DNA from 3 places in the Isoptericola sp. GX10416 genome. Region 2 is predicted to be linked to each of the others. Evidence: riboswitches for the same ligand, from Rfam matches in the RefSeq annotation. Region 2 holds a riboswitch; each other region holds the start of a gene.
The links. Region 2 has a riboswitch for cyclic di-AMP ahead of ACWAT2_RS12730 (C40 family peptidase). Riboswitches for the same ligand answer to the same signal wherever they lie in the genome.
Positions count from the first base shown of each region.

Region 1 (4,770 bases), on a different contig from region 2:
GCGAGCCGCAGCGTCGAGCCCTGCGAAGAACAGTCCGAGCAGCAGCGCGCCGACCACCACGACGAGCCCGGCCCACACCGAGGTCCAGGTGGTCGGATCAGTCATGTCCGCCCCCGTGGTGGCCTCGTGCCGGCTCGACGTGCGCGGCGCCGTCCCCAGCGTCGTCGTGCGCCAGGGCGTGTCCCGGACCGACGACGACGCTCGCCACGGCGAGGCGGGCGCCGGCAAGCTCCGCACCCTGGAGTGTCGTTGCCAGCTCCTGCGGACCGACGACCGGGCTGCGCGCGTCCGGCGGAGGGCTCTCGCTCAGCACGTCGCACCAGCGGTGCAGGCACTCCGCGACGTCCGTCCCGGCCGGGGCCGGCACGCCGCGCAGCGACCAGGCCAACACCCGGGAACGCGCGAGCCGGCGCGCCGACCGAGCGGCGTGCGCCGCGGCTCCGGGCCGTTGCTCGCGGACCGCCGCGCGAGTCTCACGCCACCGCTGCAGGACGGGGGCGGGCCCGGTCAGCGTGAGCAGCCGGACCAGCGCGTCCAGCGCACACTGTTGCGGACCGGCTGTCCAGGGGTGCGCGTCGTCGGCCCAGCGCACCCCGACATCGGACAGCACGTCGCCCTGCATCGACGCCTCGACGACCAGACCGTCGGGCCACCCGGGCAACCAAGGGCCCAAGGTCACGTGCAACGTCTCAAGCTCGAGCCCGTCCCGGTCTGGCGCCGAGGACGCCATGGGCAGCCCGGCGACGTCCATGTCGTCGTGGTCGTGGCCCTCGCCGCTTGTGGGCCCCTCGTGATCGGCGTGTCGGTCGGTGTCCGCGTCCGGCCCCCGGCCCACCCACGGGTCTGCGGGCCCGGCGTCGGATCGTTGCGCCTCCCACGCCAGGAGGTGGCGAACCGCCGCGTCCAGGCGGGCGTCCAGGTCCGACGCCGTCGCGAGGTGTACGTGCGACCGTGGTGCCGGCACCTGGGCCCAGAGCACCTCCACGGCGGCCGCGAGCTCCGGCCCAGGGCTGCCCGCGACGACCAGCAGGTCGGCATCCGCAGGGGAACGCGCCAAGGGCCAGCCGCGGCGCAGCAGCACGGATTCGACGACGCTCCCGACCCCACGCCCGTCAGGCGCCACCACGACCAGCACATGAGGTCGCGCCAGAGCGAACCGGGCCACCCGCCCTCTCAGACCCATCGCAACGCGCCCTCCCGCCAGGCGTAGACGACACCGACCAGCAGGACCGCGAGGAACCCGAACATCTCGATCACGGACGTTGCCCCCGTCTGGGCGACCACCACCGCCCACGGGTACATGAAGATCATCTCCATGTCGAAGGCGAGGAACAGCACGCACAGGGCGTACCAGCGCACGTGGAACCGCGAGACGGCGTGCTGGGCTGGGAGGTTGCCCGACTCGAAAGGCAGGCTCATGGCGGGCGTCTGCGCGACGGCCAGCGCCATCGCAGCCACCCGCAGCCCGATCAGCACGAGCCCGATGCCCAGAGCCAGCCCACCCAGCGCGACCACAGGTGCCTCCCTCGCATCGGCACGTCACCTTCGGCTATGGCTCCCCACGATGCCGAGAACCGGATGTGTCAGCATCTCGGCAACCCCCGTGCCATTTGCGAGGCCGTGCTCATCCACGGCGCGGGCGCCGGCTCAGGGGGTTTGTGCCGCGACCGCGTCGACGAACTCCCAATGCCACGGCTCGTACTTCGAGCCGCCGGCCCTCGCCCAGTCGGGGTTGTCCCAGCCGGAGGTCTGCGCCTGGCCTGCGAGCCAGTCCCACCGCTCCCCGGCATAAGTCTCGGCGCACAGGTCGACCGCGAGGCCCCAGCCGTGGTTGGAGGTACCCGGCGTGGCTGCGAGGTAGCCCTTGGCCGCCTTGGTCGCGACCTGCTGGTCGTAGGACCGGTAGCCGTCCGAGATGCACATGGCCTCGCCGAACCTGGCGAGGTAGGCCTCATTCAGCTGGGCCAGCGACTGGGCTGCGTCCGCGCGCATCTGCGCCGCACCGTCCCAGGGCGAGCACAGCTGGTCGACAGGGACTTGACCGTTGGCCAACCCCTGCTGAACTGTGACGTCGCAGCCAGGGGGCATCGCCGCATCGCCAGACGCATCGTGGTTCTGAGGCTCGCCATGGTCGTGCTGCGGGGCTTCGTCCGGCTCCACCTGCGGCGGCGGGGTCGGCTCCGGTTCCGGAGCCGGCTCGATCTTGATCTTCGGTCGTTCCCCGGCCCTGGAGACCTTGGCGGACCGGTCGACAACGACCGGGGGAGCTGCGGCCACCGGCTTGCCCTTGCTGGCTTCCTGCGCCCGGGCGTCGGGCCCCTGCCCGAAAGCGTCGGCATGGGCGTCCCGGGACTCGCCGGTAGTGATCGCGAAGGCAGCCGTCGCAGCGACCATGGCGGCAACACCGAGGCCGCCGCCAAGGAGGCGGGCGCCGGCGAGCGCGCTCCGCGGGCGAGCCTCTGTATGGCGACCACGTCTCGTGCGGCTGCGGGTCGACTGAGCTCGACGAACCCGCCGGGACTCAACAGGACTCGTGTAGCCGTGCCTCATGCGAGGCCATCACAGAGCAGTCGGCCCCGGGCAGGCTTGAGATCGGCTACCGGACCAGCGCACAGGTAAACAGGCATCGACATCTCCTGGCGCCTGCGAGGTTAGCTGTCGGGTTCGGGTCGGAGACTGACCCGGCCAGCGAGATCGCTCGCATGGCTTCACCCCAAGGACGCCGACCTGCGGCGCCCGAAAGTGGTTCCCCCGTCCCTGCCGAACCTCGACGAGCACGCGACGGCGGCAGGGCTCGACGCCCGCCCGTGCACCCCACGATCGTGAGATGGACAGAACGTACCGGACGACGCACCGAATGTCACGGATAGATAACGAGGCCCGAGTCTGGCGACGGCTTCCGCCGAGATCCCGGATGCGCCTCCGGGTATGTGTGCTCGTGGCTGTGGTAGCCGCGATCACGGTGTCACCCGGCCTCCTGGCCAAGCACCGGATCCCAACTGGCACCCAGGTCACGGCTGGTGAGCAGGCCGGTGTCCGTGGCGATGAGGATCCATGGCTGGTTGCCGGGGCTGTCGTCGGGCACGTACGTCATGGCCTGGAACCCGCTGGGCGTGCTGCCGTGCTCGGTCCAGTCCTCGGAGCCGGGTGAGCCGGTCCAGACGACGCCCTGGGGGTCGATCCCGACCAAGGTCCCGCCCAGCCCGGCATCGACGAGTACGAGGCGTGGCGCATCCCGGTCCAGGGTGAAGGTCCGCCCACCGTCACGGCTCAACTGCAGTCCCGCGGGCGTGGCGGCGACGATGGTGTCCGGGGCGGCGCCCATGACGTGCACGTCGCGGGCCTCCACGGTCGCGCCAGGCGTCCAGCTCTGCCCGGAGTCATCGCTGATCAGCAGCCGTGAGGTAGCCGAGTCCAGACCGACGACGCGCACGGCGCCGCCACTGGTCGTCGCTGTGCTCAGCGCGTGGAAATCGACTTCACCGGTGAGGGAGACCTGCTCCCAGGTGGCGGCGCCGTCGGTGCTGCGCATCAGCCCGAGATTGGGCGACTTGAGGTCCGGATATTCCCCGGGAGCGGGGTGACCAGAGGCGTAGACGGTGCCATCGACAGCGAGGGTCATGCCCATCGTGTCCTGGCGACCCTCGCCGGCCCGCTCGAGCTGTCCGGGCTCGTCCCGGAACGGGTCGGTGATGGTCCAGACGCCGGTATGGGTCGCGATCAAGATGGTGTGGTCGGTCCTGGCGACCTGGACGTCGTGCACATGCCTGAAGTCAGGCAAGTCCTGGGTTGCCGGCGTCGTAGCGGTAGGCGTCGGTGGTGGGGTGGTGGTGCAGGCAGCCAACAGCAGCACGGCTGCCGCTGCTGCCCACCTGCTCCGCCGTCTCATCAGGGCAAAGTTCATCAAGGCAGTCCTTCGGCAAGAGCCCGCGGGGCGTGCGCCGTCATGCGCACCCCCACGGGCAGAGGGTCACATCGAGGCGAGTAGGTCTTCCATGGTGGAGATCTCCGCCTGCTGGGTCTCGACGATCTGCTGCGCCATCGCGACAGCGTCATCGTGTCGGCCCTCGTCCATCTGGACCTGCGCCATCTCGATGGCACCCTGGTGATGAACGATCATCTGCTCAAGGAACAGCCGCCCTGCCTCGGCACCCTGCGCGTCCTGCAGAGCCTGCATGTCCTCTTCGCCCATCATCCCGTCCATGGACCCGTGATCCATCGAGCCGGACTCAGCCATCGGTGATCCCCATTCCTCGAGCCAGGTGCTCAGCTGCTCGATCTCGGGGCCCTGTGCGCCCTTGATCTGGTTCCCCAGGTCGACGACCTGGGGGTCGACGCCGTCCTTGACCAAGATGACGTCGGACATCTCGATCGCCTGCTCGTGGTGGGGAACCATCATCTGGGCGAACATCATGTCTTGCTGGTTGAACAAGTCGCCCTGCGCTGAGCTCTCCTGCTCTTCGATCTCGGTCGCGGAGGGCATCGACGCCATGTCGTGCCCAGAGTCGTCGTCGTTCGAGCACGCCGCGAGACTCACGACGGCCGCCAGCGCGATCGCTGGCGCAAACACACGCTTGAACTTCATGAAAATGGACCTCTCAACTCGGTACTCAGCAACCACACATGCCCCCAGAGAGGGGCGAAACGGTCGACGCGAAAGCGTCGAGGGCGTGCGGTTCCTACGTCCGAGAGATCCCGAGGAGATGAAGCGACGGCGCGGAGCCATGGTGGGACTGCGCCCGGCCCCCATCGACGAGGCGTGACCACACG
Region 1 covers NZ_JBWPVO010000004.1:273,624-278,393, forward strand. The annotation lists gene ACWAT2_RS09015 (complex I subunit 1 family protein) at 1-105, opposite strand, end outside; gene ACWAT2_RS09020 (hypothetical protein) at 98-1,165, opposite strand; gene ACWAT2_RS09025 (NADH-quinone oxidoreductase subunit A) at 1,174-1,515, opposite strand; gene ACWAT2_RS09030 (M15 family metallopeptidase) at 1,648-2,394, opposite strand; cyclic di-AMP (ydaO/yuaA leader) riboswitch at 2,627-2,783, opposite strand; gene ACWAT2_RS09035 (F510_1955 family glycosylhydrolase) at 2,966-3,904, opposite strand; gene ACWAT2_RS09040 (DUF305 domain-containing protein) at 3,971-4,585, opposite strand.
Region 1: linked by a shared signal. The riboswitch ahead of ACWAT2_RS09030 (M15 family metallopeptidase) and the one ahead of ACWAT2_RS12730 (C40 family peptidase) in region 2 are both predicted to bind cyclic di-AMP.

Region 2 (4,770 bases):
GCAGCCCCCATCCGACCCGCTGGGCGTACGCCGCGGCCCAGTCCAGGGCGTGCAGGCTCGCGGTCGAGCCGTCGACTCCCACTAGGACGACCTCTGGACGTGTCATGTCGCGCCTCCCGTCATGTCCGGACCTCACCGTCCGGAGCCACCTTGCTTCAAGGGTAACGAAAGACGCCCGCAAGGTGTAGCAAAGAGGACGCACGACGCCCCGACGTCCACGGGGAACGTCGGGGCGTCGAGGGTCCTGCTCGGCAGCAGCCTCAGCCGGTGACTCGCAGGAACACCGGGCTGGACTGCCACAGGCTGCTCTGGCGGACCGTCCATCCGCCCGGGCGCGTGGCCTCGATCTGCTGGCCGTTGCCGATGTAGATCGAGATGTGACCGGGCGACCAGATGAGGTCACCGGGCTGCGCCTCGGCGCGCGACACCACGGTGGTGGCGGACGAGCTACGGATCTGGCTGGACGAACGCGGCAGCGACGTCACGCCGACCTGGGCGTAGGCGTAGGTCACCAGGCCCGAGCAGTCGAACCCGGACGGCGAGGCGCCACCGACCACGTACTTGGTGCCGATGTACCGGGCGGCGATCGAGGCGACCTGCGAGCCGCGCGAGCCGTCCGCGGCGGGGGCCGCTGCGGACTCAGTGCTCGCAGCCGAGGTGTCGGCGCTCGTCGTGCTGGTGTCGACGGCGGTGCGCTCGGACGAGCGGGACGGCGCGACCTCGCGGACGGGCTCCGGCTCCGGCTCGGGTGCCGCCTTGATCTCGGCCGCCTTGGCGACCTTGGGCGTGATCTTCTCGACGGAGACCTTGGCCTCGGCGTCCACGGTGACGACGGGGGCCGCCTCGAGGGCCGTGCGAGCCTGGTCGGTCAGCGCGCCGAGGTCAACGGTGCTGAGCTTGTTGGCCGCGTCGTTGTCGACCGGGGCGGCCTGTGCTGCGGTGGCGCCACCGATGGTCGAGACGAGCAGGCCACCAGCGGTGGCCACGACGGCGGCCCGACGGCCGGCAGCCGCGGACGGCGCAGCCAGCATCGGACGGCGTGCGGCACGGTGCTTGCCGCGCGTCCTGGATGGTGCGTTCACGTGTTCCCTCTCCTGTCGCCTACGAGGTCAGCTGTCGGGTTCGGGTGGGAGAAATCACCCGGCCGCACGGTACTTGCGCACTGTGCGGCTTCACCCCAAGGACACCGTCTCCGATGCCCGGAAGTGGGTCCCCCGCTCCTGCCGGCGGTCTTGGTTCCCTGACCGGTGGCAGGACTCGGCGTCCGATCAGGATCCGGAAGAGTGCTCTACCGGACGTGGAAACGGTAGCGGATCCGAGCGGACATGTCACGTTTAGGTCACGGTGATGTGCGACGCAGGCCGCAGCGCACCTCCGGAACCCCTTGGACGCCCCGCAGACGCCCGCGCTCACGCTCCCCGGACACGTCCCCGCACGAGCGACGACGGGCGCCCTGCGCCCCCTGGAGCCCCGGACGCGACAAGACCCCACCGCGCAGATGCGCGATGGGGTCTCGGTCGGCGTGGCGGGAGTGTCAGCCCACGCGGATGAACGTGGGGTTCGACTGCCAGATGTTGCGGAACTGGATCGTCTTGCCCGGACGGGGGGCATCGATCTGGGTGTTGCCGCCGGCGTAGATGCCGATGTGGCCCGGGGTCCAGATGAGGTCACCCGGCTGAGCGTTCGCGCGCGACACGACCGTGCCTGCGTAGCGCTGCTCCGAGGAGGAGCGGGACAGCGTGATACCGGCCTGCGCATAGACGTACGAGGTGAAGCCGGAGCAGTCGAAGCCGGACGGCGTCGTGCCGCCGGAGACGTATGGGACACCCACGTAGCGCGAAGCGATCGAGATGATGTTCGACCCGTTGGCCGAGGCCGGCGCGTCTGCCGTCGAGGAGGACGACGACGACTCGGTGCTGCTGCTCGACTCGACGGCGGTGCGCTCGCCCGAGCGGGACGGCGCGACCTCGCGGACGGGCTCCGGCTCCGGCTCGGGTGCCGCCTTGATCTCGGCCGCCTTGGCGACCTTGGGCGTGATCTTCTCGACGGAGACCTTGGCGTCGGCGTCCACGGTGACCACAGGGGCCGCCTCGAGGGCCGTCCGAGCCTGGTCGGTCAGCGCGCCGAGGTCGACGGTGCTGAGCTTGTTCGCCGCGTCGTTGTCGACCGGAGCGGCCTGCGCCGCGGTGGCGCCGCCGATGGTCGAGACGAGCAGGCCGCCGGCGGTGGCGACGACGGCGGCCCGACGGCCGGCAGCCGCGGACGGTGCAGCCAGCACGGGACGGCGTGCGGCACGGTGCTTGCCACGCGTGGTGCGAGCAGTCACGTTCAACCTCTCCTTGTCGCCTACGAGGTCAGCTGTCGGGTTCGGGTGGGAGAAAACACCCGGCCACCGAGAACTCGCGCTCTCGACGACTTCACCCCAAGGACACCGTCTCCGGTGCCCGAAAGTGGGTCCCCCGCTCCTGCCAGCGGTCATCCGTGGAAACCAGGACGGCGGCAGGGTTAGGCGTCCGTCCCGGTACTCGCCGGAGGAATCTCCCGCGAGCGTGTCCGACCGTACCCGACCCGGCTGGCGATGTCACGTTCCGATCACGGGCACGCCGGGCGCCCCCGCAGGAGGCTCCCGAAGCGTTCAGCGCGCCGCGACGAACAGGTGCTTGGCGAGGTCCTCGGGCAGCTCGAGGCCCTCGTCGGCGCCCGAGGCCTGCACGGCGTAGTAGTCGCCGATCGCTCTCGCCTGGACGCGCGTGCCAGGCAGCAGCCCGACCTTCGCCAGCCGTGCGAGGAACTCGTCGTCGACCTGGACGGGCTCGGCGATGCGCTGCAGCACGACCGTCACCTCGTCGGAGCCGCCCCGCAGGAAGGTCGGCAGCGACTGCACGCCGTCGAGGAACGGCACGTCCTCGTACTGCTCGCCCAGCTCGGACAGTCCCGGGATCGGGTTGCCGTAGGGGTCGTGGTGCGGGTGGTCGAGGAGTGTGACGAGGCGCCGTTCGACGAGGTCGCTCATGACGTGCTCCCAGCGGCACGCCTCGTTGTGGACGTGCTCCCAGTCCAGCTTGATGACGTCGGTGAGGAGCCGCTCCGCCAGCCGGTGCTTGCGCATGACGCGGGTCGCCTTCGACCTGCCGTCGTCCGTGAGCTCGAGGTGGCGGTCGCCCGTGACGATCACCAGGCCGTCCCGCTCCATCCGCGCGATCGTCTGCGAGACCGTGGGCCCCGAGTGACCGAGGCGCTCCGCGATCCGTGCACGGAGCGGCGTGATGCCCTCCTCACCGAGCTCGTAGATCGTCTTGAGGTACATCTCGGTGGTGTCGATCAGGTCGGTCACGTCCACTCCCGTCTTGAGGCCCGGGCCTAGTCTATTCGCACACGTCACCGTTCGAACGTCCTCGCACGTGCGAACGGACACACCACGAGCCACGGAGCCCTCATGACCCTGCAGATCCCCTCGTCGCTGCTGCCGTCGGACGGCCGGTTCGGCTCCGGTCCGTCGAAGGTTCGCACGGCTCAGGTCATGGCTCTGGGTGCGGCCGGGGACCCGGCCCGGCCCGTGCTCGGCACCTCGCACCGGCAGCCTGCCGTGAAGGACCTGGTCCGCCGGGTGCGCGCGGGCCTCGCGGACCTCTTCGACCTTCCCGACGGCTACGAGGTCGTGCTGGGCAACGGGGGGTCGACGGCGTTCTGGGAGGTGGCGACGGCGTCTCTCGTCCGTGAGCGGGCCCAACACGCGACGTTCGGCGAGTTCGGCGCCAAGTTCGCGGCTTCGACGCGCCGTGCACCGTTCCTGACCGACCCGGAGGTCGTCGAGGCCGCACCGGGGAGCGTGGCGTACCTCGCGCCGTCGGACGCCGTGGACGTCTATGCCTCTCCCCACAACGAGACGTCGACGGGTGCGATGGCGCCGGTTCGCCGGCCGGCGGGGAGCGACCAGCTCCTCCTGACGGACGCGACGTCGGGCGCGGGCGCCCTGCCCGTGGATGTCCGTGAGACGGACGTGTACTACTTCGGCCCGCAGAAGGCCTTCGGGGCCGACGGCGGCCTGTGGCTCGCGCTGTGCAGCCCGGCCGCGATCGAGCGGGCCGCCGAGGTCGAGCCGTCCGGCGGCGGCCGCTGGGTGCCCGAGTTCCTGTCGCTGACGACGGCACTGGCGAACTCGCGGCAGGACCAGACGCTGAACACCCCGGCGGTCGGCACGCTCGTGATGCTCGCCGACCAGGTCGAGTGGATCCTCGGCCAGGGCGGGCTCGCGTGGTCGACGGCGCGCTGCGCCCGCTCCGCCGAGATCCTCTACGGCTGGGCGGGGTCCCGCGACTGGGCGACCCCGTTCGTCGAAGATCCGGCGGAGCGGTCCACCGTGGTGGGGACGATCGACCTGGACGCCGCGGTCGACGCGAGCGCCGTCGTCGGACACCTGCGGGACAACGGGGTGCTCGACGTCTTCCCGTACCGCAAGCTGGGCCGCAACCAGATCCGGGTCGGGATGTTCCCCGCGGTGGAACCGTCCGACGTCGAGGCACTGGTCAACTGCGTAGATTATCTCGTCGACCGCCTCGCGTGATCTACTGAGCGAGAATTTCACCCGCTCTCCTGCTAGCCTTCCCGACATATCTCGCATACACGACATGCGTGACGCGTCAGAGAGGATGCCGGGGATGGACCACTTCACATACGGGATGCTGACGCCACTGGCGGGCTACATCGCCTCGTTCATCGGCTGCCTGACGGGACTCTCCGCGACGTCGCGGGCACGCGCGGCGACGGGAG
Region 2 covers NZ_JBWPVO010000008.1:61,512-66,281, reverse strand. The annotation lists gene ACWAT2_RS12740 (universal stress protein) at 1-106, opposite strand, end outside; gene ACWAT2_RS12735 (C40 family peptidase) at 261-1,082, opposite strand; cyclic di-AMP (ydaO/yuaA leader) riboswitch at 1,083-1,273, opposite strand; gene ACWAT2_RS12730 (C40 family peptidase) at 1,535-2,326, opposite strand; cyclic di-AMP (ydaO/yuaA leader) riboswitch at 2,329-2,484, opposite strand; gene ACWAT2_RS12725 (iron-dependent transcriptional repressor DtxR) at 2,636-3,334, opposite strand; gene serC (phosphoserine transaminase) at 3,437-4,564, shown strand; gene ACWAT2_RS12715 (MHYT domain-containing protein) at 4,659-4,770, shown strand, end outside.

Region 3 (4,770 bases), on a different contig from region 2:
CTACCTGGAGCTGGTCCGCACGCCCGCGGAGACCGCCTGGACCCGCGTGCACCTGGACCTGCTGCCGTACCCCGGCGACTCCCAGGCCGCCGAGGTGGAGCGGCTGCGGTCGCTGGGCGCCACGGACGCCGACGTCGGCCAGGGCGACGTGCCCTGGGTCTGCCTCGCGGACATCGAGGGCAACGACTTCTGCGTCCTGGGGCGGGGCTGAGGCGACCCCGGCCCGTCGACGCCCGGTCTCAGAGCACCCGTGCGAGCGCGTCGAGAGCCGCCGTCGGGTCCGGGCCGACGGGGATCATGACCACGCAGGACGCCCCGGCGTCCCACCGGGCCGCGACACCGCCCTGCACCTGCGCGGGCGTCCCGGCCAGCGCGAGGTCGTCGAGCCACTCGTCCGGCAGGTCCCGGACGAACTCTGCCCGCGAACCCGCTCGGCGGCGCAGCGCCCGGAACTCCTCGGCGAACGGCAGCGGCGCGACGTGCGGGTCCCAGTCGGGCTCCCCGATCCACTCCAGCCCGGGACGTGCCGTGTCCCGCGCACGCGCCGCGTCGTCGTCGACCGCCGCGACGTCGTAGGTGACGACCCGGTGCGGGCCCGCGGCGGCGACGTGGCCGAGCGCGGCCCGGACGTACGCGGGGGCGCACGGCTCCGCGAGGACGGTGCCGTCCGCCTGCCGCCCGGCCAGCGCGAGGGACCGCGGCCCCCGCACGCCCGCCAGCACGCGGGGGGTCGTCGTGGGGACGACGGCGGGTTCCAGCCGCACGCCGTCCAGCGCGACGTAGCGAGCGGTCCCGTCGAGCTCGACGACGTCACCCCGCACCAGCGCGCGGACAGCGCGCAGGTGCTCCTCGAGCAGCGTGAGCGGGCTGCTGGGCCACGCCCCCGCGGACCGCATCCAGCCCGGCATGCCGTGCCCCAGGCCGACGTCGACCCGGCCCGGGAAGAGCTGGCCCAGGGTGGCGACCTCCATCGCCGTGAACGCCGGGTTCCGCGCTGCGGCGGGCAGGACGCCGACCCCCACCCGGATCCGCTCGGTCGCCGCGAGGACCGCCGCCGCCTGCGCCGTGCCCCCGCGGAACCCGAGGTCCTCGACCACCCAGAGCTCGTCGAAGCCGTGCGCGTCGGCACGCCGGGCGAAGTCGAGGACGTCCCCGGCCGGCAGGTCCCGGGGCAGCATCACCCCGACCGCACGTTCCGTCGTCGTCTCGGAGGGTGCCACGTGGTCTCCTTCGTCGTCGGGCTCACCCGCGATCATGCCAGCGCCGGACATGCTGTTACGCGTTCGTGACAATCGGTGCCTCCGCGCGGTACGTTTCTGCATGCCTCGCCACGCCGCGAGGCACGTCGCACGGGCGCCGAGCCCTGTCACCGTGCGTCGTCGACCGAAACAGACACGGGGCGGGGGAACCAACGACGGGCGCCACGGCGTCCTTGGGGTGAAGCCGACCGCGCAGCGCGCGGCGGCCGGGTCAGTCTCCGACCCGAATCCGACAGCTAACCCCGAAGGCGCCAGGAGATGACGATGACCCGCTCCACCCGCGCACGCCGTGGCCGGCACTTCGCCGAGCCCCAGCCCCGCGCCTCCCGCGCTTCACGCACGACCCCGCGACCGGCGGCACGACTGGCACCACGTCCCGGGAAGGTCGGCGCCGGGTTCGCCCTCGCGCTCGCCACGGCGTCCGCCGTCGTCGCCCCGGCCGTCCTGCCGGAGGAGGCCAACGCCGAGGGGACCGGGACCACGACCCTCGATCCCGCGGCCCTCGCCGCCGCCGAACGGGCGGTCGCCGAGCGCTCCGACCGGTCGGCCTCCAGGTCCGGCACGGCCGCCCGGTCCGGCGTCGCGATCGTCGTCGACCGGGAGGCCAAGGTGTCCCGGGACGGCGACCGCGTCGACCGGGACTCGATCGAGATCGTGCCGGCCGACCCCGCCCCGGCCGCGCCGGACGAGCAGGTCCCGCCGCCGGGCTGCGACCCGAGCATCGACCCGCAGGGCAGCAACGGCCGCCTCTCCACGGCCGACCTCTGCGCGCCGTGGGCCGGCGCCGTGCTCCTGCGCGCCGACGCCGCGACCGCTCTCGCCGCGCTGAACGACGCGTACACCGAGCAGTTCGGCGAGCAGATGTGCATCACCGACGGCTACCGCAGCTACGACCAGCAGGTGGTGCTCAAGGGGCAGAAGCCCGGCCTCGCGGCCACCCCGGGCACCTCCAACCACGGCTGGGGCCTCGCGGTCGACATCTGCCCGGAGTCGTACGCCGGCGACCGCTGGGCCTGGCTCGCCGAGCACGGCCCCGCGGCGGGGTGGACCAACCCGGCCTGGGCACGCCAGGGCGGTGCGGGACCCTACGAGCCGTGGCACTGGGAGTTCTCCCCCGCCGCGTGACGGGTCGCGTCACTCCACGGTGACGGACTTCGCGAGGTTGCGCGGCCGGTCGACGTCCTCGCCCAGCGCCACGGCCGCGTGGTAGCCGAGCAGCTGGGTGGGGATGGTCAGCAGGATCGGGTCGAGCTCGACCTCGTTGCGCGGCACCTCGATGCGCGCCGTCGCCGCGTTCCCGAGCTCGACGCCCGGGTGCGTGATCGCGACGACAGCGCCGCCACGCGCCCGGATCTCCTGGGCCGCGGTGATGTTCCGCTCGACGAGGTCGTCGTCCGGGATGATCGCGACCGAGGGCAGCTCCGGGCTGATGAGAGCGAGGGGGCCGTGCTTGAGCTCGCTCGTCGGGTACGCCTCGGCGTGCCGGTAGGTGATCTCCTTGAACTTCTGGGCGCCCTCGCGCGCCACCGGGTAGCCCCGGACGCGACCGACGAAGAACAGGCTCGGCGCCGTCGAGAGCTCCTTGGCCGCGGCGGCGAGCGACTCCTCGCCGGCGAGGATCTCGGCGATCTGGCCGGGGATCGCCCGCAGCCCGGCGATGATGCGCCGGCCGTCGGCGAACGACAGGTCGTGCACGCGCCCGAGGGTGAGCGCCAGCAGCGCGAACCCGATCGACATGTGCGTCAGCGCCTTGGTGGAGGCCACCGCGACCTCGGGTCCGGCGTGCAGGTAGATGCCGCCGTCGACCTCCCGCGCGATGGACGAGCCCACGGCGTTGACGAGGCCGACGACGGTGCCGCCCTTGCGCTGCACCTCGCGGACGGCGAAGAGCGTGTCGGCCGTCTCGCCGGACTGGCTCACCACCACGTAGAGCGTGCTCGGCTCGATGATGGGGTTGCGGTAGCGGAACTCGCTGGCGGGCTCCGCGTCGGCGGGGATGCGCGCCAGGTCCTCGATCATCGAGGCCCCGAGCTGGCCGACGTAGTAGGCGGACCCGCAGCCCAGCACCTTGACGCGCTCGAAGCGGCGCAGGTCCCGCGGCTCGAGGTTGAGGCCGGCGAGCTTGGCGGTGCCGAAGCGGTCGTCGAGGCGCCCGGTGAGCATCCGCTCCACCGACTCCGGCTGCTCGTGGATCTCCTTGTGCATGAAGTGGTCGTGCCCACCGAGCTCCAGCTCCTCCACGGTGAGGTCGATCGTGACGGCGGCACGCGCCGTCCGCTCCTCGCCGGCGGTGAAGCTGTGGAAGCCGTCCGCGGTGACGGTGGCGAAGTCGCCGTCGTCCAGCAGCACGACCTGGCTGGTGTGCCGCACGATCGCCGCCGGGTCCGATGCGACGAACATCTCGCCGTCGCCCACGCCGAGCAGCAGCGGCGAGCCGTTGCGCGCCACCACGACGCGCTCGGGCGTCTGGACGTCGAGCACGGCGAGGGCGTAGGTGCCCACGATCTGCCCGACGGCGCCACGCACCGCGTCCTCGAGGCTCAGGCCGGTCGCGAGCTCGCGCGCCACCAGGTGGGCGACCACCTCGGTGTCGGTGTCGGAGGTGAGCTCGACGCCGTCGTCGGCCAGGCGGCTGCGCAGCGTCGCGAAGTTGTCGATGATCCCGTTGTGGACCACGTGGACGCGGCCGTCGAACGACGTGTGCGGGTGGGCGTTGCGCTCGCTGGGCTCGCCGTGGGTGGCCCAGCGGGTATGGCCGATGCCGGTGGTGCCGGCGAGGCGCGCGGGCAGCGCGGCCTCGAGGTCCCGCACGCGGCCCTGCGCGCGGACGACGCGGGACGGGTTGGCCTTCGAGCGCGGGTTGAGGACGGCGATGCCGGCCGAGTCGTAGCCGCGGTACTCCAGGCGCGTCAGCCCTTCGACGAGGACGGGCGCTGCCTGCTGGGGGCCGATGTAGCCGACGATTCCGCACATGGGTGCTGCTCCAGGGGGTGAGGGGTGGACGAGGGACGGCCGGGACCTCAGCCGTAGACGATCCGGCGGACCTGACGCTCGGTGAGCTCCGGCGCGGCCACGACGCGGTCGCGCAGCTCGGCGGCGATGCGCGCGTAGATCTCGGCGTTGCGGTGACCGGCGGCCTGCAGTGCCGTGTGGCGACGCCGGACGTAGTGCTCGACCGGTTCGGAGTACCAGGCGAGGACGTCCTCGATCACGCGCGCGGCCTCGGACGGGCTCAGGCCCGTGGTGAGGGCCACGCGGGAGACCAGCTCGGCGTCGTTCACCGGTCAAGCATGCGCTCCTGGCGCACGAGTGTCCAGGATCTGCCCGATATCGGGCACGACGGCCCTCGCCACGAGCGTCCAGGGTCCGAACGCGTAGGTTGGGAACCCCGACCCGAAGCAAGGCAGGTCTCACTTCATGTCCGACGTCACGTCCACCCAGGTCCAGCTCGCTGCCCGCCCCACCGGCTGGCCCACCGAGGACACCTTCCGCACCGTCCAGGTCACTTACG
Region 3 covers NZ_JBWPVO010000023.1:12,942-17,711, reverse strand. The annotation lists gene ACWAT2_RS19010 (VOC family protein) at 1-211, shown strand, start outside; gene ACWAT2_RS19005 (LLM class flavin-dependent oxidoreductase) at 240-1,220, opposite strand; cyclic di-AMP (ydaO/yuaA leader) riboswitch at 1,372-1,524, shown strand; gene ACWAT2_RS19000 (M15 family metallopeptidase) at 1,524-2,384, shown strand; gene glmS (glutamine--fructose-6-phosphate transaminase (isomerizing)) at 2,394-4,232, opposite strand; gene ACWAT2_RS18990 (hypothetical protein) at 4,280-4,540, opposite strand; gene ACWAT2_RS18985 (NADP-dependent oxidoreductase) at 4,677-4,770, shown strand, end outside.
Region 3: linked by a shared signal. The riboswitch ahead of ACWAT2_RS19000 (M15 family metallopeptidase) and the one ahead of ACWAT2_RS12730 (C40 family peptidase) in region 2 are both predicted to bind cyclic di-AMP.